2 regions of the Enterobacter sp. WI-ESBL-E8 genome follow, and region 1 is predicted to be linked to the other one. Evidence: predicted binding sites of a transcription regulator. Region 1 holds the regulator's gene; the other holds the start of a gene.
The links. Region 1 encodes Fur, which represses iron uptake genes when iron is present. Its sites were predicted from a motif close to ATAATAATGAGAACNACTATCAA; they were not measured.
Positions count from the first base shown of each region.

Region 2: exbB (tol-pal system-associated acyl-CoA thioesterase) is a predicted target of Fur. The motif match lies at 7,189-7,211, and genes of this name have one in related genera.

Region 1 covers NZ_JBRWXJ010000001.1:1,368,186-1,384,253, reverse strand. Annotated here, with positions in the region: gene speF (ornithine decarboxylase SpeF) at 41-2,239, shown strand; gene potE (putrescine-ornithine antiporter) at 2,236-3,549, shown strand; gene pgm (phosphoglucomutase (alpha-D-glucose-1,6-bisphosphate-dependent)) at 3,639-5,279, opposite strand; gene seqA (replication initiation negative regulator SeqA) at 5,304-5,852, opposite strand; gene ybfF (esterase) at 6,036-6,809, shown strand; gene ybfE (LexA regulated protein) at 6,938-7,225, shown strand; gene fldA (flavodoxin FldA) at 7,381-7,911, shown strand; gene fur (ferric iron uptake transcriptional regulator) at 8,202-8,648, shown strand; gene chiQ (ChiQ/YbfN family lipoprotein) at 8,756-9,085, opposite strand; gene chiP (chitoporin ChiP) at 9,133-10,548, opposite strand; gene glnS (glutamine--tRNA ligase) at 10,995-12,662, opposite strand; gene nagE (N-acetylglucosamine-specific PTS transporter subunit IIBC) at 12,832-14,853, opposite strand; gene nagB (glucosamine-6-phosphate deaminase) at 15,182-15,982, shown strand; gene nagA (N-acetylglucosamine-6-phosphate deacetylase) at 16,038-16,068, shown strand, end outside.
Region 2 covers NZ_JBRWXJ010000001.1:4,193,081-4,209,148, reverse strand. Annotated here, with positions in the region: gene ACWHWP_RS19930 (YgiQ family radical SAM protein) at 1-1,232, shown strand, start outside; gene ACWHWP_RS19925 (carboxypeptidase-like regulatory domain-containing protein) at 1,349-1,750, shown strand; gene dkgA (2,5-didehydrogluconate reductase DkgA) at 1,792-2,619, opposite strand; gene yqhD (alcohol dehydrogenase) at 2,725-3,888, opposite strand; gene ACWHWP_RS19910 (AraC family transcriptional regulator) at 4,084-4,983, shown strand; gene yghB (DedA family general envelope maintenance protein YghB) at 5,031-5,690, opposite strand; gene metC (cystathionine beta-lyase) at 5,834-7,021, opposite strand; gene exbB (tol-pal system-associated acyl-CoA thioesterase) at 7,273-8,004, shown strand; gene exbD (TonB system transport protein ExbD) at 8,009-8,434, shown strand; gene ACWHWP_RS19885 (methyl-accepting chemotaxis protein) at 8,760-10,211, shown strand; gene ACWHWP_RS19880 (cytoplasmic protein) at 10,208-10,654, opposite strand; gene ACWHWP_RS19875 (hypothetical protein) at 10,656-11,060, opposite strand; gene ACWHWP_RS19870 (ESA_00282 family adhesion-associated protein) at 11,164-11,667, shown strand; gene ACWHWP_RS19865 (TIGR00645 family protein) at 11,749-12,237, shown strand; gene ACWHWP_RS19860 (aldo/keto reductase) at 12,340-13,380, opposite strand; gene ACWHWP_RS19855 (methyl-accepting chemotaxis protein) at 13,600-15,147, shown strand; gene ACWHWP_RS19850 (hypothetical protein) at 15,275-15,529, shown strand; gene ACWHWP_RS19845 (hypothetical protein) at 15,732-15,986, shown strand; gene ACWHWP_RS19840 (helix-turn-helix domain-containing transcriptional regulator) at 16,031-16,068, opposite strand, start outside.

The sequences.
Region 1 (16,068 bases):
GAAATCGAGGGACGCTTATACCTAAAATAAAGAGAGAAAGATGAAAAATTTAAAAATCGCAGCCAGCCGTGCATGTCCGGATTGTTTTACTACCCGGCGTGAACTGGTGGATGTCAGGGCCTCGGATTATATTGACGTTGCCGCCGTTGTTCTGGCGGTCAGCGATATTACTGACGGCATCCTGGAAGAAATAGAAGCCACCGGCTTTGGCATTCCTGTTTTTGTCGCGACGCACAAAGAAGAGATTATCCCGGCAGACTATTTATCGCGCATTCATGGCGTATTTGAGTATTCAGACACCAGCAACGACTTTTACGGACGCCAGCTGGAAGCGGCAGCCCAGAAGTATGAAATCCAGCTGCGCCCGCCGTTTTTCCGCGCCCTGGTCGACTACGTGAAGCAGGGCAACAGCGCGTTCGACTGCCCGGGGCATCAGGGTGGGCAGTTCTTCCGCCGTCATCCTGCTGGCAACCAGTTTGTCGATTTCTTTGGTGAGACGCTTTTCCGCTCCGACCTGTGCAACGCCGACGTGGCGATGGGCGATCTGCTGATCCACGAAGGCGCGCCGTGCATTGCGCAGCAGCATGCTGCAAAAGTCTTTAACGCCGATAAGACCTACTTCGTGCTGAACGGCACCTCATCATCCAACAAAGTGGTGCTTAACGCCCTGCTCACGCCGGGCGACCTGGTGCTGTTTGACCGTAACAACCATAAATCCAACCATCACGGTGCCCTCCTCCAGGCAGGCGCGACGCCGGTCTATCTGGAAACCGCGCGCAACCCTTACGGCTTCATTGGCGGCATTGACGCCCACTGCTTTGAAGAACGTTATCTGCGCGAGCTCGTGGCAGAGGTCGCACCTGGCCGTGCACGCGATGCGCGTCCGTTCCGTCTGGCGGTGATTCAGCTGGGTACCTACGATGGCACCATCTATAACGCCCGTCAGGTGGTGGATAAGATTGGTCATCTGTGTGATTACATCCTGTTTGACTCGGCCTGGGTGGGTTACGAGCAGTTTATCCCGATGATGGCCGACTGCTCTCCGCTGCTGCTGGAGCTGAACGAAAACGATCCGGGGATCCTGGTTACCCAGTCCGTGCATAAACAGCAGGCAGGCTTCTCGCAGACCTCGCAAATCCACAAAAAAGACAGCCACATCAAAGGCCAGCAGCGCTATGTCCCGCACAAGCGGCTGAATAATGCCTTTATGATGCACGCCTCCACCAGCCCGTTCTATCCGCTGTTTGCCGCGCTGGACATCAACGCCCGAATGCATGAAGGCCAGAGCGGGCGCAACATGTGGATGGACTGCGTGGTGAACGGTATCGAAGCGCGCAAGCTGATCCTGCAAAACTGTCAGTATCTGCGCCCCTTCGTGCCGGAAACGGTGGATGGCCGTCCGTGGGAAAGCTGGGACACGGCGGAAATTGCAACCGATCTGCGCTTCTTCCACTTCGTACCGGGTGAAAACTGGCACGCTTTTGAAGGCTACGCTGAGCATCAGTATTTTATCGATCCGTGCAAGCTCTTGCTGACCACGCCGGGCATTAACGCCCGCACCGGTGAGTATGACGACTTCGGCGTGCCCGCCACCATCCTCGCCAACTTCCTGCGTGAAAACGGCATTGTGCCGGAGAAATGCGATCTCAACTCGATCCTGTTCCTGCTCACGCCAGCCGAAGATATGGGCAAGCTGCAGCAGCTGGTGGCGCAGCTGGTGCGCTTCGAAAAACTGCTCGAAAGCGATGTGCCGCTGAAAGAGGTCCTGCCTTCTCTCTACAAACAGCATCCGGCGCGTTACGCGGATTACACCCTGCGCCAGATCTGCCAGGAAATGCATGACCTGTACGCCCGCCATAACGTGAAACAGCTGCAAAAAGAGATGTTCCGCAAGTCTTACTTCCCACGGGTGATGATGAACCCGCAGGACGCGAACTACGCCTACCTGCGCGGTGAGGTTGAACTGGTGTCCCTGCGCGACGCGGAAGGCCGCATCGCCGCCGAAGGCGCCCTTCCTTATCCGCCAGGGGTGCTGTGTGTTGTTCCTGGGGAAGTCTGGGGCGGTTCCGTGCTGCGCTACTTTGCCGCGCTGGAAGAAGGGATCAACCTGTTACCGGGCTTTGCACCAGAGCTACAGGGCGTATACGTCGAGGAGTGTGACGGTCGCAAACAGGTTCGCTGCTACGTCATTAAACAACCCGCCGCTCAGCCCGCGCTGCTGAAGGGAGAGAAATTATGAGTAAGTCCAATAAGATGGGCGTGGTGCAACTGACCATTCTCACCATGGTGAACATGATGGGTTCCGGGATCATCATGCTGCCCACCAAGCTTGCCGAAGTGGGAACCATTTCGATTATTTCCTGGCTGGTGACCGCCGTAGGTTCAATGGCGCTGGCGTGGGCATTTGCCAAGTGCGGGATGTTCAGCCGCAAGTCAGGCGGAATGGGAGGCTATGCGGAGTATGCCTTTGGCAAGTCGGGCAACTTTATGGCCAACTATACCTACGGCGTGTCGCTGCTGATTGCTAACGTGGCGATTGCCATCTCCGCCGTGGGTTACGGTACGGAGCTGTTTGGTGCCACGCTCAGCCCGGTCCAGATTGGTTTAGCCACCATCGGCGTGCTGTGGATCTGCACCGTGGCCAACTTTGGCGGCGCGCGCATCACCGGACAGCTGAGTAGCATCACCGTCTGGGGCGTGATTATCCCGGTTGTGGGTCTATGCGTCATCGGCTGGTTCTGGTTCAGCCCGACCCTGTACGCGAACTCCTGGAACCCGCACCATGTGCCGTTCTTTACCGCTGTCGGGTCCTCCATCGCCATGACGCTGTGGGCCTTCCTCGGTCTGGAATCGGCCTGTGCAAACGCGGAAGTGGTAGAGAACCCGGAAAAGAACGTCCCGATTGCCGTTCTGGGCGGAACGCTGGGCGCGGCGGTGATCTATATCATCTCGACTAACGTTATTGCCGGCATCGTACCGAACATGGATTTGGCTAACTCCACGGCACCGTTCGGGCTGGCCTTCGCGCAGATGTTCACCCCGGAAGTCGGAAAAGTGATCATGGGGCTGATGGTTATGTCCTGCTGCGGTTCGCTCCTCGGCTGGCAGTTCACCATCGCGCAGGTTTTCAAATCTTCGGCTGATGAAGGTTACTTCCCGAAAATCTTCTCCCGCGTGACCAAAGCCGATGCGCCGGTGCAGGGCATGTTGGCCATTGTCATCTTCCAGAGCGGATTGTCACTGATGACCATTAGCCCGTCGCTGAACAGCCAGTTCAACGTGCTGGTCAACCTGGCGGTAGTGACGAATATCATTCCATATATTCTGTCGATGGCGGCGCTGGTGATTATTCAGAAAGTCGCGAAGGTGGATCCACGCAAGGCGCGTGCGGCGAATATCGTGGCGCTGATTGGGGCGATTTACAGCTTCTATGCGCTCTACTCATCCGGCCAGGAGGCGATGCTGTATGGCGCGATGGTGACCTTTATGGGCTGGACGCTGTACGGTCTGGTATCGCCGAGATTTGAATTGAAGAATAAGCATAGTTAAAAAAAGCCCGGTGGCGCTAGCGCTTACCGGGCCTACGATCGCTGTTGTAGGCCGGACAAACGCAGTGCCGCCCGGCACACAAACCGCACTTACGCGTTTTTCAGCACTTCGCTGACAATCTCTACCGCTTCTTTCTCAATCTGCTGGCGATGCTCAGCGCCGAGGAAGCTTTCGCAATAGATTTTATACGCATCTTCCGTACCGGATGGACGCGCAGCGAACCAGCCGTTATCGGTCATCACTTTCAGACCGCCAATGGATGCGCCGTTGCCCGGTGCCGCCGTCAGACGCGCGGTGATCGGGTCACCCGCCAGGGTGCTTGCGCTGACCATTTCCGGAGAGAGTTTGGACAGGGCCGCTTTCTGGGCTGACGTCGCGCTAGCCTGAATACGGTTATAGCTTGGCGCACCAAAACGCTCCGCCAGCTCATTGTAATGTTCCTGCGGGTTCTTACCGGTGACCGCGGTGATCTCCGCCGCCAGCAGGCACATGATGATGCCGTCTTTATCGGTTGACCATGGCGTGCCGTCGAAGCGCAGGAATGACGCACCGGCGCTCTCTTCACCACCGAAGCCGAAGCTGCCGTCGTGCAGACCGTCAACAAACCATTTAAAGCCAACCGGCACTTCCACCAGCTTGCGACCCAGCGCGTCGACCACGCGGTCGATCATGGCTGAAGAGACCAGCGTCTTACCGACAGCAACCTCTTTGCCCCACTGCGGACGGTGCTGGAAGAGGTAGTTAATTGCGACCGCCAGATAGTGGTTCGGGTTCATCAGCCCGGCAGGGGTGACGATTCCGTGACGGTCATAATCCGGGTCGTTAGCAAACGCCAGGTCGAATTTATCGCGCAGCGCCAGCAGGCCCGCCATGGCGCACTCGGAGGAGCAGTCCATACGGATCGCGCCGTCTTTATCGAGGTGCATAAAGCGGAAGGTCTGATCGACGTGATCGTTCACGATGGTCAGATTCAGCTTGTAATGCTCGGCGATACGTTTCCAGTATTCAATACCGGAGCCGCCCAGCGGATCCACACCCAGCTTCAGGCCGGCTTTCTGAATCGCCGCCATATCAACGATATCCGCCAGTCCTTCCACGAAAGGCTGAACCAGATCCTGCTCTTTCACGTGGCCGGACGCCATGGCGGCATCCAGGGAGATGCGCTTCACGCCTTTCAGATCGTCAGCCAGCAGGGCATTTGCACGGTCTTCCACCACTTTGGTGACGTTGGTGTCTGCCGGGCCACCGTTAGGTGGGTTGTATTTGATGCCGCCGTCTTCCGGTGGGTTATGGGATGGCGTGATAACGATCCCGTCAGCCAGCGCGCCACCTTTTTTGTTGTGCACCAGGATAGCGTTCGACACCGCAGGCGTTGGGGTGAAACCGTTGTTCTCCTGAACAATCACATCAACGCCGTTTGCGGCCAGCACTTCCACAACAGAGATGAACGCCGGTTCAGACAGCGCATGGGTGTCTTTGCCCACGTAGCATGGACCGGTAACGCCGTTTTTAGCGCGCTCTTCCGCAATGGCCTGAGCAATGGCCAGAATGTGCGGTTCGTTAAAGCTGTGGCGCGCCGCGCTGCCGCGGTGACCAGATGTACCAAACTTCACTGCGTGTTCTGCGTTGCCCACGACCGGTTTCAGCACGTAATACTGCGCGGTCAGCTGAGCGACGTTAATCAAATCGCTTTGTTGTGCAGGTTGGCCTGCACGGCTGTGATTTGCCATTACCGGGTCCTTCTGATGCAAGGGTTAAATTGTACCGCAAACCTTTTCAATCAATTCCGCCGGGAACTGCATGGACTGCATGATATGTTCAACCATGCTGCACTTGCGGCCCGTATTGGTATTGGTGATCACCCAGTACGGGGTGCCTGGGACATGTTTAGGTTTGGTTTGGTTGCCATTTTGCAGCAGCGTCTGCTCGTCACCCGCGAAATAGACGCGAGTACGACCGTGCAGCGACTCGGTCGCTTCAGCAAACGCCTTGTTATCCAGTGAATAAAGTGTAGACAGCACCAGCATAAAGCGGTTAACCGCCTTTTTCTGCTCCGCATATTCATCGGACAGCAGCAGCTCGCGCATCGCGCGCACTTTATCTTTTGCCGGTGTCACGGCAGGTTTAGCCTGTGCAACAACGCTCGGCTGAGACACGACATCTTTGGTGACTGGGGTAGCAGGCTGTGAAGCGGCGGAAATTTTAAGCATGCGCCGTAAAATGTCGGACGCGCTCTCCCCGATATGCCGCGTCTGGCTGGCAATATACTGATAGAGTTCGTCATCAACTTCGATTGTTTTCATCTTAATCCAGTGCGATTTCTTATCTGAATACAAGTCATTGGGATTATAGGGTCAAATCCCAACAGCGGATAGCGTCAAACCTGGTTGGCAGCAAAAGTCAGATTAAACTGGAACCTTGCAGCCGGGCGGCAGAATGGTCAACATGATACCCTAACCTGACATACGTAAAAAAAGAACTTTGCCATGAAATTGAATACCCGAGCGCAAACTGCACAATCGCCGAACAATAATTCTCCCATCGTACTGGTTCACGGGCTTTTTGGCAGCCTGGATAACCTGGGCGTGCTGGCGCGCGATCTGGTTACCGATCACGATATTTTACAGGTCGATATGCGCAATCACGGTCTTTCCGGGCGTTCAGACGAGATGACCTATGCCGCGATGGCACAGGATCTGCTGGATACGCTGGACGCCAACGGCCTGCAGAAGGTGACGCTCATCGGGCATTCAATGGGCGGCAAAGCGGTGATGGCCCTGACGGCGCTTGCGCCGGAGCGTATTAACGGCCTGGTGGTAATTGATGTTGCGCCCGTGGATTATGACGTCCGCCGACACGACGAGATTTTTGCCGCCATCAATGCGGTCACTGAAGCGGGTGTCGCGACCCGCCAGCAGGCGGCTGCGGTCATGAGTGACCATCTTGATGAAGAAGGCGTTGTGCAATTCCTGCTGAAGTCGTTTGTTGACGGAAAATGGCGTTTTAACGTGCCGGTGCTCTGGGAGCAGTACAACAATATCGTTGGCTGGGAAACGGTACCTGCCTGGCCACACCCTACCCTCTTCATTCGTGGCGGTAACTCTCCTTATGTTACCGACGCGTACCGCGACACCTTGCTGGCACAATTCCCGCAGGCGCGCGCCCACGTGATTGCCGGGGCCGGACACTGGGTTCATGCAGAAAAACCTGACGCCGTGCTGCGCGCCATTCGCCGCTATCTCGCTGATACTGCGAATTGATTAAAAAGAGAGCGACTGGAAGGCTGCGGGCTTCCAGTCGTTGGCGTGCCGTTTTTGGTGATGTATGATGGCGCGCTTATCGCCCGGGCATTAGCAGGGCGGCGTGTTTCCCCCGAAGTCTCAGAATCATGGCCAAAGAACAAACGGACCGTACGACACTAGATCTGTTCGCGAATGAACGTCGACCGGGACGACCCAAGACGAATCCGCTTTCGCGCGATGAACAGCTGCGTATCAATAAACGCAACCAGCTTAAACGCGATAAAAATCGTGGGCTTAAGCGTGTCGAACTGAAGCTTAACGCCGACGCCGTCGATGCGCTTAACGAGCTGGCTGACGCGCGAAATATCAGCCGCAGCGAGCTCATTGAAGAGATGTTGATCGCCCAGCTTGAGACGTTACGCAGCCAGGCATAAGTCTGAAAATCCCCTTTATCGCCCTTTTCATGTAGCACGGAGTGCAGTCCTGCGCGATAGCTGTTTCCGCAGGGTTGCCAGTTCTGCTATTATTGCCCTTATCCGTGGCCGAATTGCGCCACCATACTATTAAGTTTCAAGAGGTTATTTTACTCATGGCAATCATCGGCATTTTCTTTGGCAGTGATACCGGCAATACCGAAAATATCGCAAAAAACATTCAAAAACAGCTCGGTAAAGACGTTGCTGATGTGCATGACATCGCCAAGAGCAGCAAAGAAGATCTCGAAGGCTATGACATTCTTCTGCTGGGTATTCCAACGTGGTACTACGGTGAAGCCCAGTGCGACTGGGATGATTTCTTCCCGACGCTGGAAGAAGTCGACTTCAACGGTAAGCTGGTCGCCCTGTTTGGCTGCGGCGATCAGGAAGACTACGCCGAGTACTTCTGTGACGCGCTGGGGACTATCCGCGACATCATTGAGCCGAATGGCGCCGTGATCGTTGGCCACTGGCCAACTGCCGGTTACCACTTCGAAGCGTCTAAAGGCCTGGCCGATGACGATCATTTCGTGGGTCTGGCCATTGACGAAGACCGTCAGCCAGAGCTGACGGCAGAGCGCGTTGAGAAATGGGTTAAGCAGATCCGTGAGGAACTGCACCTGGACGATATTCTTAACGCCTGATTTTTATCGCGGCGCAGCGGCGGCTGCGCCCATGCTCTAGGTCAAACCGATTAAATTAATCGCTACAATCTTTTAACTTTTTCGCCCAGACCTGTACAATGTCTCCCTGATAAACGTGGTTTTCCATTGAGCAAGTTTGTTGGTGATACCACGTTTTTATAAGCATATTTTGCCTGAGACTTGCAGTTTTCATTTAGCCATGGCAGTTCTATAATGAGACGCATTATCCCGGGTGCATTTTCTGTCACTTCCTACAGAAGTGAATCGTTTAGCAACAGGACAGATTCCGCATGACTGACAACAATACCGCATTAAAGAAGGCTGGCCTGAAAGTTACGCTTCCTCGGTTAAAAATCCTCGAAGTGCTTCAGGGTCCAGACAATCACCATGTCAGTGCGGAAGACCTCTATAAACGTCTTATCGACATGGGTGAAGAGATTGGGCTGGCTACCGTCTATCGCGTGCTGAACCAGTTTGATGACGCGGGCATTGTTACCCGTCATAATTTCGAAGGTGGTAAATCTGTTTTCGAACTGACCCAGCAGCAGCACCACGATCACCTGATCTGCCTCGATTGCGGCAAGGTCATTGAATTTAGCGATGATTCCATTGAATCACGCCAGCGTGAAATCGCCGCACGTCATGGCATCCGCCTGACCAACCACAGCCTGTACCTTTACGGTCACTGCGCTGAAGGCGACTGCCGCGAAGATGACCACGCGCACGACGCAAAATAATCAGTCTTCATACTCTGAGCCAGCCGCAAGGTTGGCTTTTTTTTCGCCTGTTTTCAGGTATAAAAAAGCCCGGTAAGCATAGCGCCACCGGGCATGGTAACAGCAGGTTAGTTACTGTTATTGCTGCGGATCTCTTTCCAGATCTGGTCGCAACGCTTCGCCACTTCCTGATCGTTACCGGTTTTACGCGCCTGGATACAGGCCTGGTAATCCATCACGCGAACATTTTCCTGCGTTGCGAACTGCTCATGCGCCTTCTCTTTTTTCAGCACATTCAACACGCTCTGGCAGGCCTGAATTTTCTCCGGCGAGCCTTCAGCGGTATTGATGCACGCGCTATAAGCTTCCTTCAGCCGGGAATCTTCTTTAGGCGCCTGGCTCTGAGAACACGCCACCAGCCCCGACGCCAGCAGCGCGACAATTACAATTTTTTTCATCATGTGCAGTCTCCGGTCCGGCGGGCGCTAACCCGCCGGACGATTCATCAGAAGATGGTGAACGGTGCGATAACCATGAATTTCACGTCACGTTCATCCTGGAAGATGTTGTTATATCCGCCACCGTAGCTAGGCAGGTCAGAATGGTTGTCATACTGGGTGAAGTGCAGTTTGAACATTGTGCCCTTGGCTCTTCCATCCTGCAGTACATACGCAGCATCCAGACTATAGGCGGATTCCTTCAGGCGCTGGCTCTGATCGTAGATTGGGGCACTACTTGGTTTAGCATCCCAACCGTAAGCATAGGAAGCCCCCACTGACCAACCTGCAAGATTCCAGTTTTTGAGATCGTACATCGCCCCGAAGAAGACTGCTTTTTCACCATTGGCGTTAAAGTCAGAACGGTTATCCCACCAGATATCCAGGCGACCGTTAGAAGATGCATAGGTTGGTGTCATGCGCTGTAAGAAGAAGCCCTGATTACCATCAGCTTTGACCCACGTGCCTTCAAGACGTAGATCCACCTGGCCAATCTTGTAGCCAAAGGTTAAAGCTTGCAGCCAGGCCGTGCCGTCATATAAGTCCCTGGCAAGTGCCACTTCATCGTTGGTACGCAGGTTATTTTGTGCGTCTGCTTTATCTCGCGCACCATAGAATTGATAGCTGGTCGAAAGTGGGCTTCCGGCGATATCGAACTTATAAGATGCTTTGGCAAAATACTGGTCCATGTATCCTTGTGCCTGACCAAATGCCGCTTCCAGCACCAGATTATTTTTGAAATCGTACTTAGCACCAAGAGAATGAAGATAATCTACCCGCGTTTTACGATCGCCCTGGTAGAACTTGTCCATTTCGATATGCCACGGTGCTTTATACTCGTTGGTCCACATATAAGAGAAGCTCAACGCACCCGCATCACCGTAGTCAAAGTTAGCCCCGGCTTCTGCACCCTGATAGGTGCCTGGCATAAAGCTCCAGTGCGGCGCTAACAGCGTCTGGCCGGTGGGCTGAATATAGCCACCGCGCGCCCACACCGGGCCGTATTTAAATTTCGCTGCGGCCTTATAAAGGCTGATTCCGCTCTTATCCCCGGACCAGTCTTCTTTATAGGCTTTGTTGCTGGAGGAGAAGGCAATTTCGTTCGGGTGGCCGCTGTCGCCGTTTTCCGCCATTTCGATTGCCGTGAACGCAGCAATATCCAGACCGAACATATCCGCGGCATAACCCGACTGGAAGTCCAGGTTGGCGTTCCAGGTGGAGTGAGAAAGGTTAGTTTTGTATTTGTCTTCAGTGACGTCTTTACGGTCACGTTCACGCTGCCAGTAATAAATACCGCCCGTGAGGGTAGAATCTTCGATGAAACCCGCGGCTTTCGCCTCTGGTGTAACGACCAGGCCCGACATTGCTGTCACACCGGCAATAGCCAGCGCCAGCGCACTACGTTTGCCACTGAACGTACGCATAGATTATTCCTCTTTGACGAATTAAAACGCCTGAAACGGCGAAAATAAAAAAGACCAAATGGTCAGGGGTAGTTATAAATACCCTCGAATTAACTACCGTCTTTAGGTTATTTTTCGCGACGCGAATTATCAATGCTTTTCAGCGGACAAAAGTCAGGATTATGACGAAGTGCACATAATTGGTAGTGCTTTGTAACATTTACCGGAGGGCGAGATTTGGCGGGGCAAGCCATTAAATTTCAGAGGGTAAGATCGTTAATTGCTGTTACTTTTTACAAATTGCGTATTGATGATAAAAAACAAACTTTTTTCAGAAAAATAAGTAGCACCACATTGACCTGATATTTTCCACGATATTATTACCCCCCTGCTTTAACGATATGATCGTTAAATAAAAAAACGCCGCAATAAGCGGCGTTTGTCTCTCATTGACCAATGCAGCGTTATTATTCGCCGATTTTGGTCCAGGTATCACGCAGACCCACGGTACGGTTAAATACCGGTTTTTCCGCCGTGCTGTAACGGCTGTCCAGGCAGAAGTAACCTTCACGCTCGAACTGGAACGCTTTACCCGCTTCAGCGGCTTTCAGGGAAGGCTCCGCATAACCCTGCTTGATCACCAGAGATTCCGGGTTGATGGTCGCCAGGAAGTCTTCAGCAGCACCCGGGTTAGGCACGCTGAACAGACGATCGTACAGACGAATTTCCACCGGCAGCGCGTGGGATGCGCTCACCCAGTGAATAACGCCTTTCACCTTGCGGCCGTCCGCCGGATCTTTACTCAGCGTTTCAGCGTCATATGAACAGAAGATGGTGGTGATGTTACCTTCCGCGTCTTTCTCTACGCGCTCTGCCTTGATGACGTAGGCATTACGCAGACGCACCTCTTTACCCAACACCAGACGCTTGTACTGCTTGTTGGCTTCTTCGCGGAAGTCAGCACGGTCGATCCAGATTTCACCGCTGAACGGCACGTCGCGGCTGCCCATTTCCGGTTTATTCGGATGGTTAGGCATGGAGACCAGCTCGCTTTCACCCTGCGGATAGTTCTCGATAACCAGCTTCACCGGGTCGATGACCGCCATCGCACGCGGTGCGTTTTCGTTGAGGTCTTCGCGAATGCAGGATTCCAGAGAAGCTATTTCAATGGTGTTGTCCTGCTTGGTCACGCCGATACGTTTGCAGAACTCACGAATAGACGCGGCAGTATAACCACGACGACGCAGACCAGAGATGGTCGGCATACGCGGGTCGTCCCAGCCCTCAACGTGCTTGTCGGTCACCAGCAAGTTCAGCTTACGCTTGGACATCACGGTGTATTCCAGATTCAGACGAGAGAACTCGTACTGACGCGGATGCACGGGAATGGTGATGTTATCCAGTACCCAGTCGTACAGACGACGGTTGTCCTGGAACTCCAGCGTACACAGGGAGTGGGTGATGCCTTCCAGCGCATCGCTGATGCAATGGGTGAAGTCGTACATCGGGTAGATGCACCACTTGTTACCGGTCTGGTGGTGTTCAGCAAATTTAATGCGGTACAGCACCGGATCGCGCATCACGATGAACGGAGACGCCATATCGATTTTGGCGCGCAGGCAGGCTTTGCCCTCTTCGAAGCCACCGGCACGCATTTTTTCAAACAGCGCCAGGTTCTCTTCAACGCTGCGATCGCGGAACGGGCTGTTTTTACCCGGTGCGGTCAGCGTACCGCGGTATTCACGGATCTCGTCAGCAGACAGCTCGTCGACATACGCCAGACCTTTGTTGATAAGCTCCACCGCATAGGCGTACAGCTGATCAAAATAGTCAGAGGAGTAGCAGATATCGCCAGACCAGTTGAAGCCCAGCCATTGCACGTCGTTCTTAATGGACTCAACGTATTCGATGTCTTCTTTTACTGGGTTGGTGTCATCGAAACGCAGGTTGCACTGTCCCTGATAGTCCTGGGCAATGCCAAAGTTCAGGCAGATAGATTTTGCATGCCCGATATGCAGGTAGCCGTTCGGCTCCGGCGGGAAACGGGTATGAATTGTGGTGTGCTTACCACTGGCCAGATCTTCATCGATGATCTGACGAATAAAGTTACTCGGGCGGGCTTCTGCCTCACTCATCGTGGATTCCTCAAAGCGTAAACAACGTATAACGGCATATGATCTTATAAGCCGGACGTAGTGACAACCCTTAAAACGGCTCTGAAGAAAATAATGGGGGCATTTGCTGCAAAAAAAAGCGGCGGAGGATAACCCCCGCCGCTTAAGGCATGACTCTACTCAGGAGCGATTACTTGCCTTTAATCTCATACAGAGGCGTTTGACCCGCAACAACCTGACCTTTCGCCTGAATGACCAGGCCACTGAAGTCATCGATGTTGCTGCAAACCACCGGGCTTATCATGGAGCGCGCGTTGGCGTTCAGGAAGTCCAGATCCATTTCCAGAACCGGCTGACCAGCCACAACTTCAGCGCCCTCTTCCACCAGGCGAGTAAAGCCCTGACCGTTCAGCGCAACGGTATCGATACCCATGTGGACAACGATCTCCGCGCCATTTTCGGTTTCGAGGCAGAACGCGTGGTTGGTGTTGAAGATTTTCACGATGGTACCGGCAGCAGGAGACACAACGGTTTTGTCCGTTGGTTTCACCGCAACACCGTCACCGACCGCTTTGCTGGCGAACGCTTCATCAGGTACCTGCTCAATCGCAACGACCTCACCGGTCACGGGAGACACCAGCGCGGCAACCGTTTTGGCATTAGGTACCGCCTGCGGTTTCGCAGCTGCAGGAGCGGCAGCAGGCGCAGCGCTTGCTTCAGCGGCTGCAACCGGGCCGGTCGTTTTCATTGCGTTGGCAATTTTTTCCGCAACGAAGCCGACGATGATCTGCACGCTGGTTTTGTTCAGGCGGATAACACCGGACGCGCCCAGGCGTTTCGCCAGCGCTTCGTTCACCAGAGAAGAATCTTTCACGTTCAGACGCAGACGGGTGATACAGGCATCAATACCGGTCAGGTTGTCAGAACCGCCAACTGCGGCAATGTACTGACGCGCCAGACCTGATACGTCCTGCTCCTGAGCACCGCTCACGTTCACATCCTGACCATCCGCTTCGCTACCGGCCACGGCCAGTTCACGACCCGGAGTCATCAGGTTGAATTTGGTGATAGTGAAACGGAACACCATGTAGTAGATCGCGAAGAACACCAGACCTTGTGGGATCAGCATCCACCAGTGGGTTGCCAGCGGGTTACGGGAAGAAAGCACCATATCCACCAGACCCGCACTGAAGCCAAAGCCCGCAATCCAGTGCATGCTTGCCGCGATAAACACGGAGATACCGGTCAGCACAGCGTGGATCACGTACAGTACAGGCGCCACGAACATGAAGGAGAATTCCAGCGGCTCGGTGATACCGGTGAAGAAGGCCGCAAACGCGCCCGCCATCATAATACCCAGCACTTTCGCTTTGTTTTCTGGACGCGCGCAGTGGTAGATCGCCAGCGCAGCGCCTGGAAGACCAAACATCATGATTGGGAAGAAGCCTGCCTGGTAACGACCGGTAATACCGACAACCGCTTTACCTGCTTCGATGGACTGTGCGCCACCCAGGAAGTTAGGGATATCGTTAATACCTGCAACGTCGAACCAGAATACGGAGTTCAGCGCGTGGTGCAGACCAACCGGGATCAGCAGACGGTTGAAGAACGCGTACACGCCCGCACCGACGGAGCCCAGTTTCTGGATGTGTTCACCGAAGTTCACCAGACCGTCAAAGATCACCGGCCAGATGTACATCAGGATGAACGCAACGAAGATCATCACAAAGGAGGTCAGAATAGGCACCAGGCGACGACCGCTGAAGAACGACAGCGCTTTTGGCAGCTCTACGCTACTGAAGCGGTTGTACAGTTCGGCAGAGATGATACCCACAAGGATACCGACAAACTGGTTGCTGATTTTACCGAATGCCGCCGGAACCTGGTCCGCCGGGATTTTTTGGATCATGGCCACCGCTGCAGGCGAGCAGAGAGTGGTTAACACGAGGAAACCGACAAAACCGGTCAGCGCAGCGGCACCGTCTTTGTCTTTGGACATACCGTAAGCCACACCAATCGCAAACAACACGGACATGTTGTCGATAATGGCGGAGCCAGACTTGATAAAGAACGCCGCCAGCGCGCTGGTGTTACCCCAGCCGTTGGGGTCGATCCAGTAGCCGACACCCATCAGGATGGCTGCGGCAGGCAGCGTGGCGACCGGCACCATCAGTGCGCGACCAACCTTTTGTAAATAACCTAGAATACTCACTTTCTTCCCCCTATGAGACCCCGTTTAAGGCATGTTCTCAGCTCTGTTTTTTATTGTGTCACGAACTATATATACAGTTGATGATTCACTGGCATTGTGAGTGTGTGAAAAATTAATTCGTATCGCAAATTAAACGCGTACTTTTTGTGATTTTTGTCACCAAATATCGTTTATCACCCTCCCTTTCACTGGCTAACAACGAAAACTTATTTTATCATTCGAAAAATCAAGACGGATTGATCCGGCCTGAAAGGTTCCAGGTTACGCTTAAGCATCAGGTTCCGATAGCCATCCGCCCACTCTTCTACTTTAACTCTTGAGGTGAACAATGAGACTGATTCCCCTGGCAACTGCTGAACAAGTCGGCAAATGGGCCGCTCGCCATATCGTTAACCGCATTAACGCGTTCAAACCGACCGCCGATCGTCCTTTCGTCCTTGGCCTTCCGACGGGTGGCACACCGCTGACCGCGTATAAAGCCCTGGTGGAGATGCACAAAGCAGGCCAGGTTAGCTTCAAACATGTCGTGACCTTCAATATGGACGAATACGTCGGATTACCGAAAGAACATCCGGAAAGCTACCATAGCTTTATGCACCGCAATTTCTTTGATCACGTTGATATTCCGTCTGAAAATATTAACCTGCTGAATGGAAACGCGCCGGATATTGACGCAGAATGCCGTCAGTATGAAGAAAAAATCCGTTCCTACGGTAAAATCCACCTGTTCATGGGCGGTGTAGGCAACGACGGTCATATCGCGTTTAACGAACCGGCGTCCTCTCTGGCTTCCCGTACGCGTATTAAAACGCTGACCCATGACACGCGCGTGGCAAACTCCCGCTTCTTTGACGGTGACGTTAACCAGGTTCCAAAATACGCCCTGACCGTAGGCGTAGGCACCCTGCTTGATGCCGAAGAAGTGATGATTCTGGTCCTGGGCGGCGTGAAAGCGCAGGCGCTGCAGGCTGCCGTTGAAGGCAACGTGAACCATATGTGGACCATCAGCTGCCTGCAGCTGCATCCTAAATCAGTCATCGTTTGCGACGAGCCGTCCACGATGGAGCTGAAGGTGAAAACGCTGAAATACTTCAACGAGTTAGAAGCTGAGAACATCAAAGGTCTGTAATTGAATAACCGCCTCTTCATCAAGAGGCGGCCGCTTTTTTTAACCGGGGGTCGTTATGTACGCTTTAACCCACGGTCGGATTTATA
Region 2 (16,068 bases), 2.8 Mb from region 1:
ACCATGAAACCAACCCGGGTTGCGCCCGCGCGTTGATGCAGAAGCACGGCGAGCGCTTTATCTGGATCAACCCGCCGGCGATCCCGCTCTCTACCGAAGAGATGGACAGCGTCTTTGCGCTGCCGTACAAGCGCGTGCCGCACCCGGCGTACGGCAACGCCCGTATCCCGGCGTATGAGATGATCCGCTTCTCGATCAACATCATGCGCGGCTGCTTCGGCGGATGCTCTTTCTGCTCCATTACCGAGCACGAAGGGCGTATTATCCAGAGCCGCTCTGAAGATTCGATCATCAACGAGATCGAAGCGATTCGCGACTCGGTGCCGGGCTTTACCGGCGTGATCTCCGATCTTGGTGGCCCAACCGCAAACATGTACATGCTGCGCTGCAAGTCGCCGCGCGCGGAGCAAACCTGTCGTCGCCTCTCCTGCGTCTATCCGAGCATTTGCGAGCACATGGACACCAACCACGAGCCGACGATCAACCTCTACCGCCGCGCGCGCGACCTGAAGGGCATCAAGAAGATCCTGATCGCCTCCGGGGTACGTTACGACATTGCCGTGGAAGATCCGCGCTACATCAAAGAGCTGGCGACGCACCACGTCGGCGGCTATCTGAAGATTGCCCCGGAGCACACCGAAGAAGGCCCGCTGTCGAAGATGATGAAGCCGGGCATGGGCAGCTACGATCGCTTTAAAGAGCTGTTCGATACCTATTCGAAGCAGGCGGGTAAAGAGCAGTATCTGATCCCTTACTTCATTTCTGCGCACCCGGGCACGCGCGATGAGGACATGGTGAACCTGGCGCTGTGGCTGAAGCAGCGTCGCTTCCGTCTGGATCAGGTGCAGAACTTCTATCCTTCACCGCTCGCCAACTCGACGACCATGTATTACACCGGCAAGAACCCGCTGAGTAAGATTGGCTATAAGAGTGAAGAGGTGGTGGTGCCGAAAGGGGATAAACAGCGTCGTCTGCACAAGGCGCTGCTGCGCTACCACGATCCGAAAAACTGGCAGCTGATCCGTCAGGCGCTGGAAGAGATGGGTAAAAAACACCTGATCGGCTCGCGTCGCGACTGCCTGGTACCGGCCCCGACGCTGGATGAGATGCGCGAAGCGCGTCGCCAGAATCGCAATACGCGCCCGGCGCTGACCAAGCACACGCCAATTGTGCATCAGCGTTCGAACGGTGTTGCGGGAACGAAGAAGAACGTAAAACGTAAGACCGGTTAAACCTGTAACAATGCCCGGTGGCGGCTGCGCCTTACCGGGCCTACAGGTCAGAACGTAGGCCGGGTAAGGCGCAGCCGCCACCCGGCTTTTTTCTGCATAAGGGCAGGAGGCCCAAAATGAAAATAAAGAAGTTGACGGGAGCGATGCTGATTGGCCTGACGTTAAGCGGTTGCGTAATGCACCGCCAGACACAGCCAGAAGTGGAAGGACGTCTAATCGACAGCGCAGGTAAGCCAGTCCCGGGCGCTAAAATAACATTAGAGAAGGAGCAAACGCTTTCTGACGACAACGGTCGTTTTGCTTTTCAGAGCCAGCATGAGTGGAGCTTTTTTCTGCCAATAGGTCCGATGGACTGGATTTATCACACCCCGCTCCAGATAAGTGTCAACGGAAAGAAATATGAAGCTGAAGCAGGCGGCGGTCTTGGTGGGCCACATGAACTTGAAGGGAAAGCGTTTAACGTTATTTGCACATTGCCTGACCTTCCCGGAGAAGCGAGATGTCAGTCCGGTTTATAGATTAAAACGAGCCCGGCGGAAGACCGGGCTCGTTTTAGGTATTACCCGCCAAACTGATCCGGATCGGGCCCTAAACGCTTGCCCTTATCCAGCTTCGCAATTTCACCCAGCTCATCTTTGTCCAGTCGGAAATCCCAGACGTCGAAGTTCTCGGCGATGCGCGACGGCGTGACCGATTTCGGGATCACCACCAGACCGTTGTCCAGATGCCAGCGAATGACAATCTGTGCCGGCGTCTTGCCGTATTTATCCGCCAGGTCGCGGATAATCTTCTGATCGAACACCCCTTCACCGCCCTGGGCCAGCGGGCTCCAGGATTCGGTCTGAATTTTGTGCGTGGCATTCCAGGCGTGAAGCTGGCGCTGCTGCATCAGCGGGTGCAGTTCAATCTGGTTAATCACAGGCGCGACGCCCGTCTCGTCAATCAGGCGCTGCAGGTGATGAACCTGGAAGTTACAGACGCCAATGCTTTTCACCAGCCCTTCTTTCTGCAGTTCAATCATCCCTTTCCAGGCGTCAACATAGTGATCGATGGCCGGAACCGGCCAGTGCATCAGATACAGGTCAACGAAATCGAGCTGGAGTTTCTCCAGGCTTTCCTGCAGGGCTTCGCGGGGGCGCTTTTGATCGTCATTCCAGAGTTTAGTGGTGATGAATAGCTCATCGCGGGAAACGCCGGCGCTGGCCAGGGCATTGCCTACGCCGTCCTCGTTTTTGTACGCGGCGGCGGTATCAATCGACCGATAGCCGACTTCCAGGGCTTTATGAATGGCGGAGACGACCTCGTCGTTACCGGCTTTCCATACACCTAGCCCCAGCTGGGGCATCACGTTGCCGTCCTGCAGCTTGATTACGGTTTGGTTTGCCATTTTTCCTCCTTCAGGTACGCATCGCCGGAGGGGGACTCCGGCGATGGGGTGTGCATTAAGTCTGGACGAAATGTCAAAAAACGAAAGTCGGGAGGGCAAAAACGCTTAGCGCGCCGCTTCGTAAATGCGACGGCTGACGTCCAGCGTAATGTCGCCGTGCTCGCCCAACTGGGTCATGCCGTGCTCTTCAAGTTTTGCCAGCAGAGCAGGGATGGAACTGCCGTCCAGGCCGTAGCCGGACAGACGGGTTGGCACGCCCAGGCCTTCGAAGAAGCTGCGGGTCGCTTCGATTGCCGCGTCAATACGCGCATCGTCAGAACCCTCGGTGATGTTCCACACGCGCTCGGCGTACTGCAGCAGTTTGGCACGTTTGGTATCACGTTTTTCGTTCCACAGCGCAGGCAGAACGACCGCCAGCGTCTGCGCGTGATCCAGACCGTGCATCGCCGTCAGCTCGTGGCCCAGCATGTGGGTCGCCCAGTCCTGCGGCACGCCAGCCCCGATCAGGCCGTTCAGCGCCTGCGTTGCCGCCCACATCACGTTGGCGCGAACGTCATAGTTTTCCGGCTCTTTCAGCGCTTTCGGACCGTCTTCGACCAGCGTCAGCAGAATGCCTTCCGCGAAGCGATCCTGAATTTTTGCATCGACCGGGTAGGTGACGTATTGCTCAACGGTATGCACAAAAGCATCGACCACGCCGTTCGCTACCTGACGCGCAGGCAGGGTGTAAGTGTAAACCGGGTCCAGGATGGCGAACACGGGCTGAACGTGCTCGTTCATAAAGGCCTGCTTATCCCCGGTGGTTTTGCGGGAGATCACCGCACCCTTGTTGGATTCAGAACCGGTGGCCGGGAGGGTCAGCACGGAGCCCATCGGGATGGCGCTTTTAATGTCGCTGCCGCGGGTTTCCAGAATGTGCCAAGGGTCAACGCCGTCAGCGTAGTGGGCTGCTGCCGCGATGAACTTGGTGCCGTCCAGCACGGAACCGCCGCCGACGGCCAGCAGGAAGGTGATCTTCTCTTCGCGGGCGATTTTCACCGCGTTCATCAGCGTTTCGTAAGACGGGTTTGGCTCGATGCCGCCGAACTCACGCACGTCGAGGCCGTCCAGCGCGCTGTAAACCTGATCCAGCACGCCGGTTTTTTTCACGCTGCCGCCGCCGTAGGTGATTAGAACGCGGGCGTCAGCAGGGATCTGCGCGCGCAGGTCAGCGATAGCGTCTTTACCAAACAGAATGCGGGTTGGGGTGTGAAGATTAAAGTTGTTCATTGCTCGTTCCCTTTAGTGGGTGAAAAATCGTGGTGGCGCAGAGGGCAACCTGATGCTGCACATTGTGGCCGTCCGGGGATATCCTCTCAATGCACATTCCTGCCGATGTCTTGCCCATTTCTACAGAGCGCTGGAGAAAGCGCGGAAAACGACGCACACTGTCAGCGTCGGAAACCGTACCCGGAGTAACGTAAAATGAATCGTGACGCGATCTGCCATCAGCTCACTGAGCAGATTAAAAGACTGATAGATAACGAAAAAGGTATCAGCGAACTGCTGCCGGATATTCGCCTGCTGTACGGCACGCAGCCCGGGACGCGCACGCCGGTGATGTACCAGCCGGGCATCGTTTTTCTCTTTTCAGGCCATAAAATTGGCTATATCAACGAGCGCGTCTTCCGGTACGACACCAATGAATATTTGCTCCTGACAGTACCTTTACCCTTTGAATGTGAAACTTTCGCGACAGAGGCGGTTCCGCTGGCGGGGATCCGCGTCAATGTTGATATCCTTCAGCTGCAGGAGCTGCTGATGGAGATTGGCGAAGACGAACTCTTCCAGCCGTCAATGGCGTCGAGCGGGATTAACTCCGCAACCTTATCAGAAGAGATACTTTGCGCCATTGAGCGTCTGCTGGACGTTATGGAAAGGCCGCTGGATGCGCGTATTTTGGGCAAGCAGATTATCCGCGAAATCCTCTACCACGTGCTGCTGGGGCCCGGCGGTGGGGCGTTACTCGCCCTGGTGAGCCGACAGACCCACTTTAGCCTGATAAGCCGCGTGCTCAAGCGTATTGAAAGCCAGTACACGGAAAACCTCAGCGTCGACCAGCTGGCCGCGGAAGCGAACATGAGCGTCTCGGCGTTTCACCATAACTTTAAATCGGTGACCAGCACCTCGCCGCTGCAATACCTTAAAACCTACCGTTTGCATAAGGCGCGAATGCTGATGATCCACGATGGCATGAAGGCCAGCGCGGCGGCGATGCGGGTGGGTTATGAAAGCGCGTCGCAGTTCAGTCGGGAGTTTAAGCGCTATTTCGGCGTCACGCCGGGAGAGGATGCGTCGCGCATCCGAACCATGCAGGGAGCTTAGGCTTTTTTCCCCTCTCCCCTATGGGGAGAGGGTCAGGGTGAGGGGGGTCACGCGCTGCAATATTTCTTCTTAATCACTACCGCAATAGTCCCCACCAGTCCCGCGACCAGCAGGAACATCGGCAGCACCATCAGGAAGGTCATCACCTGATCTTCATGGTGTTTCACAAAGGGGATCATATTCAGCGCGTAGCCGAGCGTGGTGACCACGCCAACCCACAGCAGAGCGCTCAGCCAGTTGAAGAACTGGAAGCGACGGTTCGACAGGCCGGAAATGCCCGCCATGGTGGGCAGAAGGGTGCGAACAAACGCCAGGAAACGCCCCGCCAGCAGCGCCAGCAGACCGTGGCGATCGAACATGCAGGTCGCACGCTGATGATATTTATGCGGTAGCTGCGCCAGCCAGCCTTTTACGATGCGCGTATTCCCCAGCCAGCGGCCCTGCAGATAGCTCAGCCAGCAACCCAGGCTGGCGGCGGAGGTGAGGATAACCATTGTTGGCGTAAAGTCCATGACGCCTTTGCCGATTAACGCCCCGGCAAGTAAAAGCAGGCTGTCACCGGGTAAAAACGAGGCTGGCAGTAATCCGTTTTCCAGAAACAGGGTTGCGAACATCACGAAATAGACGATACCGACGACGTGAGGATCCGCCAGCGCGGCAAAGTCGTGTTGCCAGAGCGCCGCGATAATATCTTGAATTACAGCCATGGACTTTCCTGTGGAACAGCAGATATAGAACTATTGTACTCCCTTATTCGCCCGTCGGGTTTGATCCCGGGCGCAACTCATGCAGACTTTTCTGCTTGCAGTGTCCACAAATGCGTCCAGGGAGTACATTTTCAGCCAGCACTCTACACGATACGCTCAAACCCTGCTGCTAAATCCGCAATTAAATCGTCCACATTTTCTAAACCAATATGCAGCCGGATCAGGGTGCCGCTGAAGTCCACTTCGCCCCCGGGGCGCAGGGCCGCGACCTGCTCCGGCTGGTTAGGCAGGATCAGGGATTCAAAACCGCCCCAGGAGTAGGCCATGCTGAAGAGGGTAAAATTATCCAGATAGCTTGCCAGCTCGTCGTTATTCAGCCGTTTTTTCAGCACGAACGAGAACAGACCGCTGCTGCCTGTAAAGTCACGCTGCCAGAATTCATGACCTTTACTGCCGGGCAGCGCGGGATGATTAACGCGCTCCACCAGCGGGTGCTGCGCCAGCCATTCGGCCACCTTCAGGCTGCTTTCATGGTGCTGACGCAGGCGAACCCCCAGCGTGCGGAGTCCGCGGCTGGTCATGTACGCCGTGTCTGCATCCACCATCTGGCCCATCAGGTAGGCATTTTCACGCAGCTGGTCCCAGCAGCGCGCGTTGGAGACCGCGGTTCCAATCATGCCGTCAGAGTGGCCAATCAGGTATTTCGTCGCCGCCTGGATGGAGATATCGATGTCGAACTCCAGCGCTTTAAACAGCACGCCTGCCGCCCAGGTGTTGTCGATCATGACGATTGCCTCTGGCGCTTTGCTGCGCACGGCCTTCACGATAGCCGGCACGTCGTGGACTTCCATGGTGAGCGAACCCGGAGATTCCAGGAACACAATGCGCGTGTTTGGCTGAATAAGTTCGGCAATGCCTTCGCCAATCAGCGGGTCGAACCAGCCGGTCGTGACGCCGAGCTTGCTGAGGATTTTGGTACAGAAGTCCTGGCTGGGTTCATAGGCGGTGTTGGTCATCAGGATATGGTCGCCCTGTTCCACAAACGCCAGAATAGTGTTGGCCACCGCAGCCGCCCCGCACGGGAACAGCGCGCAGCCTGCGCCGCCCTCCAGCTCGCACATGGCTTCCTGCAGGGAAAAATGGGTTAGCGTGCCGCGACGGCCATAAAACAGCCCGCCTTTAGCGCGATTGCGCGTGGCGATTTTTTTCTCCTCAACGGTGTCAAACACCAGCGAGGAGGCGCGCTGAATCACGCTGTTGACCGATCCCTGAGTGTATTTTTTGCTGCGTCCAGCCTGTACCAGCGTGGTATCAAGATGCTTCTTTGTCATGTTCGCTAACCCTGTTTTTATACGTCTGGACGTCCAGACTACCACGATTGGAAAAAACTGCACCCGCAGGCTTATCGAATAAGCAGAAAATTTCAGCAAAAAAACGCATAAGAAATTTTTACTGCGTAAGCGCAAGGAAAGTGAACGAAAATTGCGGCACCATGTAAATACTAATGAGAACGACTATCAATTCGACGACGTTTTGATATTATTACGGTCAGATTTTGTGATTTGCGTCCTGGAGATACAGAGTGGGTAATAATTTGATGCAGACGGATCTCTCCGTTTGGGGCATGTATCAGCATGCTGACATCGTGGTTAAGATTGTGATGATCGGCCTGATTCTGGCGTCCGTTGTCACCTGGGCTATTTTCTTCAGCAAGAGCGCCGAGCTGCTTTCGCAGAAGCGTCGCCTCAAGCGGGAACAATTGCAGCTGGCTGAAGCCCGCTCTCTGGATCAGGCCTCGGATATGACCTCATCCTTCCATGCGAAAAGCCTGACCACCCTGTTAGTGAATGAAGCACAGAACGAACTGGAACTCTCCGCAGGCAGTGAAGATAACGAAGGCATCAAAGAACGTACCGGCTTCCGCCTGGAGCGTCGCGTTGCGGCCGTTGGCCGACACATGGGGCGTGGCAATGGTTATCTGGCGACCATTGGTGCAATCTCACCGTTTATCGGTCTTTTCGGTACCGTATGGGGCATCATGAACAGCTTTATCGGTATCGCGCAGACCCAAACCACCAACCTGGCGGTTGTGGCACCGGGCATCGCAGAAGCGCTGCTGGCGACGGCAATCGGTCTGGTCGCCGCTATCCCGGCGGTGGTTATCTACAACATCTTCGCACGCATGATTGGCAGCTACAAAGCCACACTCGGCGATGTTGCCGCGCAGGTTCTGCTGCTGCAAAGCCGCGATCTCGACCTGAATGCCAGCTCGGTTAAGCCGGTGCATGCGGCGTCTAAACTGCGCGCAGGTTGATACGATGGCGATGCGTCTAAACGAAAATCTGGACGATAACGGCGAAATGCATGAAATCAACGTGACGCCGTTTATCGACGTCATGCTGGTTCTGCTGATTATCTTCATGGTGGCTGCGCCGCTGGCGACGGTCGACGTGAAGGTAAACCTGCCTGCCTCATCCAGCCAGCCACAGCCGCGCCCGGAGAAGCCTGTCTACCTGTCAGTGAAGGCGGATAAATCCATGTTCCTCGGCAACGATCCGGTGACGGCGGACTCCGTCATCCCGGCGCTGGAGCAGCTTACGGGCGGTAAGAAAGACACCACGGTCTTCTTCCGTGCGGATAAAACCGTTGATTACGAAACCATGATGAAGGTAATGGACACGCTGCATCAGGCGGGGTACCTGAAGATTGGGCTGGTCGGCGAAGAGAAAGCGGCCGCGAAATGATATGCTATCGTAGCGGAATGTAGGCCGGGTAAGCGCAGCGCCACCCGGCAAGACAGGCGGCTGGTGAAAGCCGCCTTTTTTGTTTTCTTCTACGCGAAATCGTTATTATTTTCTGCTGTTTGTCCCCATACTTCATATTTATTAATCAATAAAGCCATAGTTAATAATCTATTGATAGTTAAGTAAATATCAATATTCTGCTGCGCTTTTAAAATATATCTTTTGTTGAAATGGCGTCGCGGAATATCCCCACTACGCTTAAAAAAGATAATAAAAACAGACCTTCTTCGAAGGATCTTTTCATCTGCACAGCAAGAGACTCCCTATGGCTACGATGACATGGCTGTATCCGCACGCGCCTCAAAACGACCAGTTCTCGCTTTCTGCAATTCGACGACGCGCCGACAGGCTAATACTGGGGCTTATCTGGTCGATGTGGGGCATCTCGCTAGGCGTAGGTTATATAAACGAGAATATTGTGCAGGGTGCGGTTGTTGGCACCTCGCTGGCCGGTTTATCGACACTGCTAACGCTGTTGCTTCCCGGCACGCTGCTGCTCCGACTGAGCTCTGCGTTTGTGCTAATGGCATTTTCCGCGTTGCTCATTCATCTGGGCGAGGGGGAAACCGAATACCATTTTTCTGTTTTCGTCCTGCTTTCCGCGCTGCTTGCCTGGCGAGACTGGCGGCCCCTGGTGATGGGGGCTGCGGTCATCGCGTTACATCATCTGGTATTTAACTACCTACAGGAAAACGACCTTTACGGTGTCGTGGTGTTCATGCACACCGGCTTTCATATGGTGGTTTTTCATGGTCTTTTTGTGGTGGTCCAGACCGCGATCCTGGTCCTGCTGGCGATACGAATGGAGCAGGACGCCCGTTCAGCGAGCGAGGTGGCAAGGCTCGCGGGCGTGATCAACAGCGAGCCAGGGTACCTCACGCTTGCCATTGATGCGGTGCCGGCAGAGTCCCCTTTTGCCCGCACCTTTAGCCTGACGCTTGGCACTATGCGTGCCACGCTTGAGCAGGTCAGCGTCAATATCGGGCAACTGCTGGAGGCATCCCGCGCGTTAGGACAGCGCAACAGCGCGCTGTCGGAACGAACCGATCATCAGGCAAGCTCGCTGGCAACGGCGGCCAGTGCGATGGAACAGTTAAGGGCAGTCGCAACCCTGACCAGTGAAAAAGCCAGCCAGGTCAGGGAGGTGGCGTTTAGCACCAGTAACGTGGCGGAACAGGGGGGCCATAACGTACGGCAGGCGATTGCGGCGATGGAACACATTCGCGAGGAGTCGCAGCGTATTTACGCCATTCTGGAGCTGATCGACGGGATTGCATTTCAGACAAATATCCTGTCGCTCAACGCCTCGGTCGAGGCTGCAAGAGCGGGCGAACATGGCAAAGGCTTTGCGGTGGTTGCCTCGGAAGTGCGCGTATTGGCCCAGCGCAGCGAGGGGGCTGCAAAAGAGATCCGCCAGCTTCTGACCGCATCGCAGGCGACCACGCAGCAGGGCGTCGAGCAGGTTGAGCATGCCGGTATGACAATGAAGTCGATCATTGAGAGTATCGAAGGGCTCCGCTCTCTGCTTGAAGAGCTGTCTCAGATGAGCGAGCAGCAGCGGGCAAGCATTGCGCAGATGAACGACAGTATTGCCAGCATCGATGCCAGCGTGCAGGAGAATGTGCGACACGTTGCGCAAACATTGCAGGTAGCCGACGCGCAGCGACAGCAGACGGGTCAGTTAAAAGAGGCGATTGCCGTCTTCAGATTTAACTAGCTTTGCTTTTCAGAAGGGGGGCTGGTGTCAGACGCCAGCGCGTCCTCATCCAGCGCAACGCAGGTGACGTTTGAGGTACGGTACTCACCGTCTGACAGTTTGCGCGTCAGGCGCAGGGTGGCAATTTCACGGGCAAGCAGATACTGGTAATTGGCCTCGAGGCGTCCAAGAAGCTTCTCTTTCAGCTCGGGACGCTGTTCAATGATGGCGTTCATCACGGCACCGTAAATTTCTTCTTTTACCTGCAGAGGATAAATCTCGCGGCGATTCTGCCATTTCAGATGGACCAGCGTCGCCGGGATCGATACCAGGTCTTGTGTAATTCGCGTCATCTCGGCATTTTTTGTTTTTCGCAGCGCGTCGAGATTTTGCTTTAAGATAAATTCATCACTTTTTTTATCATCTAAAGTCAAATAAACGTCGTTATTTTTAACTTCTGTCACGTTAATCTTCCCCCAGGCTATAAAAAATTGGGTTGTTTTTTTCTCGCGTAATTAAGTTAAGCCAAATTTCATTGCCCGCTTCATTAATTTCTTTGGTTTTCTCGGCCATTATTTGACTTAGTTTCTGGGCATCTATTTCACCTTCGGCCTGCAGGTCGTTCAGCAGGTGGACAAAGGCTTCAATTTTTATGGCGCGAAATAAGCGGTCCTTTATATGACGATCGTGCTCTTCCAGCAACATATTACGGGATTTGCCGGTGCGGGAAACACCAATTAATATATCAGGCTCGAAATCAGAGAGCTTTCTTTTCCCCTGAGTGAAACTGACCTCTTTTTCTGCTTCCGTCGGTTGCTGTTCCACAGGCGTAATATGATACTTAGCCGGGACGAGATAGTCGGGCAGCATTTTTAATTTCCTTTAATTTCAACAGGGTGGGGTTGGTAAAGGCGTGAGATTCGTTGACAATATCATGAGGCAAATTTAAAATCAAAAAAAATGGAGCCTACCCATGAACAGCATCTTTTTTACGGTCATCACATTACTATTACTGACCGCTGGTGTTCTTTTATTGATGCAGGAGTTCAATAAAACGAAAGTGTCGAAAGACACCAGTGAACCCCCACAACCGGAGCTCATGACAAAAGAGGAAGGTGAAGACCATTTCTCTGTATTGATGAACTCCGTTACGCCTGTTTGGTACTGGCGGGTGAACCACGAATATATCGACTTTTTACATGCGACAATTAAACGTATGAAAATGTCGGAAATTAATGACACGCCTGGACTGTTTGAGGCGCAGCGTCGTTGTAGCGACCTGAATTCAGCCGTGTATAAATATTATGACAATATCAAAAAGCGCTGCCTTAACGGCGAGAAGGTATCTTATTCCGACCTGGACGTATTAAATTTGCGTCAGTGTTTTCGTGAGTTCAGCCTGGAAGCCTACCCGGAACTGGTGGTATTGGTCTGGCCGGAGTATGCCCGTCCGGAGGTTAACCCAGACAACGTCTGAGTAACGTACTGGTTAGCTATTGCAAACAGTCAGCGCCGTTGAGATATACTGGGCGCTGGTTTCTTTTGCAAACAGGACTTTATGGAACGCTTTTTTGAAAATGCCATGTACGCCTCCCGCTGGATACTGGCCCCCGTCTATTTTGGCCTTTCGCTGGCACTTGTCGCGCTGACGATTAAGTTCTTTCAGGAAATCTGGCATGTTCTGCCGAACATTTTTTCCATTGCCGAAGCAGATTTAATTCTGGTTCTGCTGTCGCTGGTGGATATGACCCTGGTGGGGGGACTGCTGGTGATGGTGATGTTCTCCGGCTACGAGAATTTTGTCTCCCAGCTCGATATCGACGAGCGTAAAGAAAAGCTCAGCTGGCTGGGCAAAATGGATGCCTCGTCGCTGAAGAACAAGGTGGCCGCATCGATTGTGGCGATCTCCTCTATCCACCTGCTGCGCGTATTCATGGACGCGAAGAACGTGCCGGATAACAAACTGATGTGGTACGTCATCATCCATCTGACGTTTGTGCTGTCGGCGTTTGTGATGGGATATCTGGATAAGATCAGTAAGAAATAAAGTACACCTCACCCCTCACTCTAACCCTCTTCCCAAAGGGGAGAGGGGACCGCTCGGTGTGGCCTTTCTCCCTCTCCCTGCGGGAGAGGGCCGGGGTGAGGGCTATTTATCCGACGACGCCTGCCAAAGATTCAACTCCCCATCCGCAACGTGCTGGTCAATCCGCTTGAGTTCGTCCTCCGTAAAGCGCAGGTTTTCCAGCGCCTGAACATTCTCTTCCAGCTGTTCCGGACGGCTTGCGCCGATCAGCACCGATGTTACACGTTCATCCTTGAGCAGCCAGCTTAGCGCCATCTGCGCCATCGTCTGACCGCGGGCATGAGCCATCTCATTCAGCAAACGCAGGCTGTTCAGGTTGGCGTCGGTCAGCATTTTTTCCGTCAGGCCGCGTACCTTCTTACCTTCACGCTGCATGCGTGAACCTTCAGGAATACCGTTCAGGTATTTTCCGGTCAGCAGCCCCTGCGCCAGGGGCGTAAACGCGATGCAGCCCGTACCGTTTTTCTCAAGCGTATCCAGCAGGCCGGTGTGATCCACCCAGCGGTTGAGCAAGTTATAGGATGGCTGATGAATTAGCAGCGGGATTTTCCACTCGCGAAGCAGGTCGGCCATTTTCTGCGTGCGCTCCGTTGAATAGGACGATATCCCAACGTACAGCGCTTTCCCGCTCTGCACGGCGTGGGCCAGCGCAGCGGCAGTCTCTTCCATCGGCGTGTTTTCATCCACGCGGTGGGAGTAGAAAATATCCACGTACTCGACGCCCATACGCTTCAGGCTCTGGTCGAGGCTGGCGAGCAGATACTTACGCGAACCGCCCGAACCGTACGGTCCCGGCCACATATCGTATCCCGCCTTGGTGGAGATGATCAGCTCGTCGCGATACGCGGCAAAATCCTCGCGCAGCAGGCGGCCGAAATTCTCTTCCGCGCTGCCCGCCGGCGGGCCGTAGTTATTGGCGAGATCGAAATGGGTAATGCCGAGGTCGAAGGCTTTGCGCAGCAGCGCGCGCTGGGCATCAAGAGGCTGTACGTGGCCGAAGCTGTGCCACAGACCCAGCGACAGCGCAGGAAGGCGCAGGCCGCTGTTTCCACAGTAGCGGTACTGCATATGTTCATAGCGGGTAGCGTCAGGGTACCAGGACATGATGTCTCCTTTTCTTATCGATAATTTTTTGAAACGTCGTTTTCATTCTGAACTTATCACAACACTCAGTGCGAAGATAATGGTTAACGGTGGCTGTGCGACCAGTGAAGCCACGCTAATTAAAAATGATCACAAAACGTTATAATTTCCCTGTTTCCTGCCGATAACGAGAGGAGTACTCGCCTCTGGGCGAATTCACCCTCACGGCAAGGAAGACTTATGAACATGCTCCGTAATTTTACGATCCGCTTCGTCATGCTGACGATTCTCGGGATCTTTTGTTTAATGTGGGCGGGCGTTGGCTTGTACAGCACCTGGTCCCTTTCTCGCGTTTCAGATGGCAATGAGGTGGACCGCCAGCTGGTTAAACAGATGACGGTACTCAGCCAGGGCAACGATCAGTATTTCCGCTTTGTGACCCGTCTGAGCCGCGCAATGGAAGTCAAAGCCGCAGGCGGCACGCCGGATCTGGCCTCTGCCCAGCAGGCGCTGGATAACATGGGCAAGAAACTGGCCGAGATGAAAGCGATCTCTCCAGGCCCGATGGATGAGCAGATCTCTTCCCGGGTGATTGGCACCTGGCAGGCGCTGCTTGAGCAGGGCGTCACGCCGCAAATGCAGCAGGCGAAGCAGGGGGCTCTGGAGGGTTACCGCCAGCAGGCCAACAACGTTACGCCGCCGCTGAGCCGCGCGTTCGGTGCGGCTGCTGAGGCGTTCAACAATGCTGCCGCGAAGTCCCTCGACAGCACCCGCGTGGTGGTGGACGGCCTGACCAGCATGACCCGCACGGTGATTATCGTCGCCACGATTATCGGCCTGCTGATCCTGCTCTTCACCGACCGCTACCTGGTGGCGATGCTGGTCAAACCGCTGGACCGCATCCGTCAGCAGTTCCGCCAGATTGCCCAGGGCGATCTCAGCCAGCCTATTGAGCCGTTCGGACGCAACTGTGTGGGACAGCTGGTGCCTCTGCTGAGCGCCATGCAGGATAGCCTGCGCGAAGCGGTCAGCACGATTCGCTCCGGAAGCGAGAATATCTGGCGCGGTGCGACGGAGATCTCCAGCGGTAACAACGATCTCTCTTCCCGTACCGAAGAGCAGGCGGCCGCGCTGGAAGAGACGGCGGCCAGCATGGAACAGCTGACCGCCACGGTGAAGCTGAACGCGGAAAGTGCGCGTCAGGCAAGCCAGCTGGCAGATGTGGCCTCAACCACCGCAAGCCGCGGCGGCTCGCTGGTGGAAGAGGTCGTGAGCACCATGAGCGGTATTTCTGAAAGCTCGAAGAAAATTGCTGAAATTACTAACGTCATCAACAGCATTGCCTTCCAGACCAATATTCTGGCGCTTAACGCGGCGGTTGAAGCGGCGCGCGCGGGCGAACAGGGTCGTGGTTTCGCGGTAGTGGCTGGCGAAGTTCGTAACCTGGCAAGCCGCAGCGCCAACGCCGCCAAAGAGATTGAGGGGCTGATTACCGATTCGGTTTCCCGCGTTGAGCAGGGGGCGCAGCTGGTGAGCGACACCGGCACAACCATGGATGCCATTTTGCGGGATGTCACGGAAGTGACGACCATTATGAAGCAAATCGCATCGGCTTCTGAGGAGCAAAGTAAGGGGATTTCTCAGGTCGGTATCGCCATTACCCAGATGGACGGCGTCACCCAGCAAAACGCCTCGCTGGTGGAGGAAGTTTCCGCCGCGGCGGCGGCGCTGGAGCGCCAGACCGAAGATCTTCAGCGCTCGGTGCAAAAATTCCGCCTTACGGCATAACGCTATTTTGCAAGGCCGCCCCGTGCGGCCTTGCTTTATTAGCGCCTTTCACATTCAGGTCTCTCTGAAACTGCTATTCTTTGGCTAACCCCACTGACGTTCTGGGCTCCTTCCACGAGGTGTTGCTATGAACAGATCGTTATTTGCCATCTCTGTCCTTTCGTTCATTTTCATGGTGCTGTTCCCGATTTCTGCCAGCGCGACCGAGCAGGCGCAGGAACGTCGCGTGGCGCGTGATGTCAGGCAGGAAACCCGCGATGCGTCACGCCAGGTGAAGCAGACCTGCGTGGCGAGCAATAACCAGAGTAATCACGACTGCCGTCAGGACAAGCGGCAGATGAAGCAGGCTGGCAGACAGAAAGCGCGGGACATCAAGTATTAATGCAGCAGATGAGGCGGCATGCGGGAATATCTCTTGCCGCCTTTTGCAATAGCGTTAGTCAATCTCTTTCAAGTATTAATTTATCCTCTTGTAACAACATATTTGGCATTTTCTGCATATTCCAAATCCTGAAAATTAATATTCTCTTAAGCCTCACCCGACATAATTAGTTTTCTTCCAGATACCGGAAATAATACAATTTATGAAAAAACCTATTATTTTACTTGCTGCCCTGGCAGGTTTTGCTATGGTCAATACAGCCATGGCTCAGAGCGTTACGGTCGATGTTCCGGCCGGGTATAAGGTCGTTATTGTTCCGCAGTCCACTTCAGTTCCGGAGGCGGTAAGCGTTGCGCCTGCGCCTGCACCCGCTCCGGTTTATCACCCGCGTGCGCGCCATGTGGCGAGCGTGGCAGAAGGGATGGTGATTGAACATCAGTATGACGATCGTCATTGATGCTTCGCCCGGGTATCACATCCGGGCCAACTTTGAAGCACCTCTCACGCTGTTGCGTTTAACCCTGCTGTTGCAATTCGGG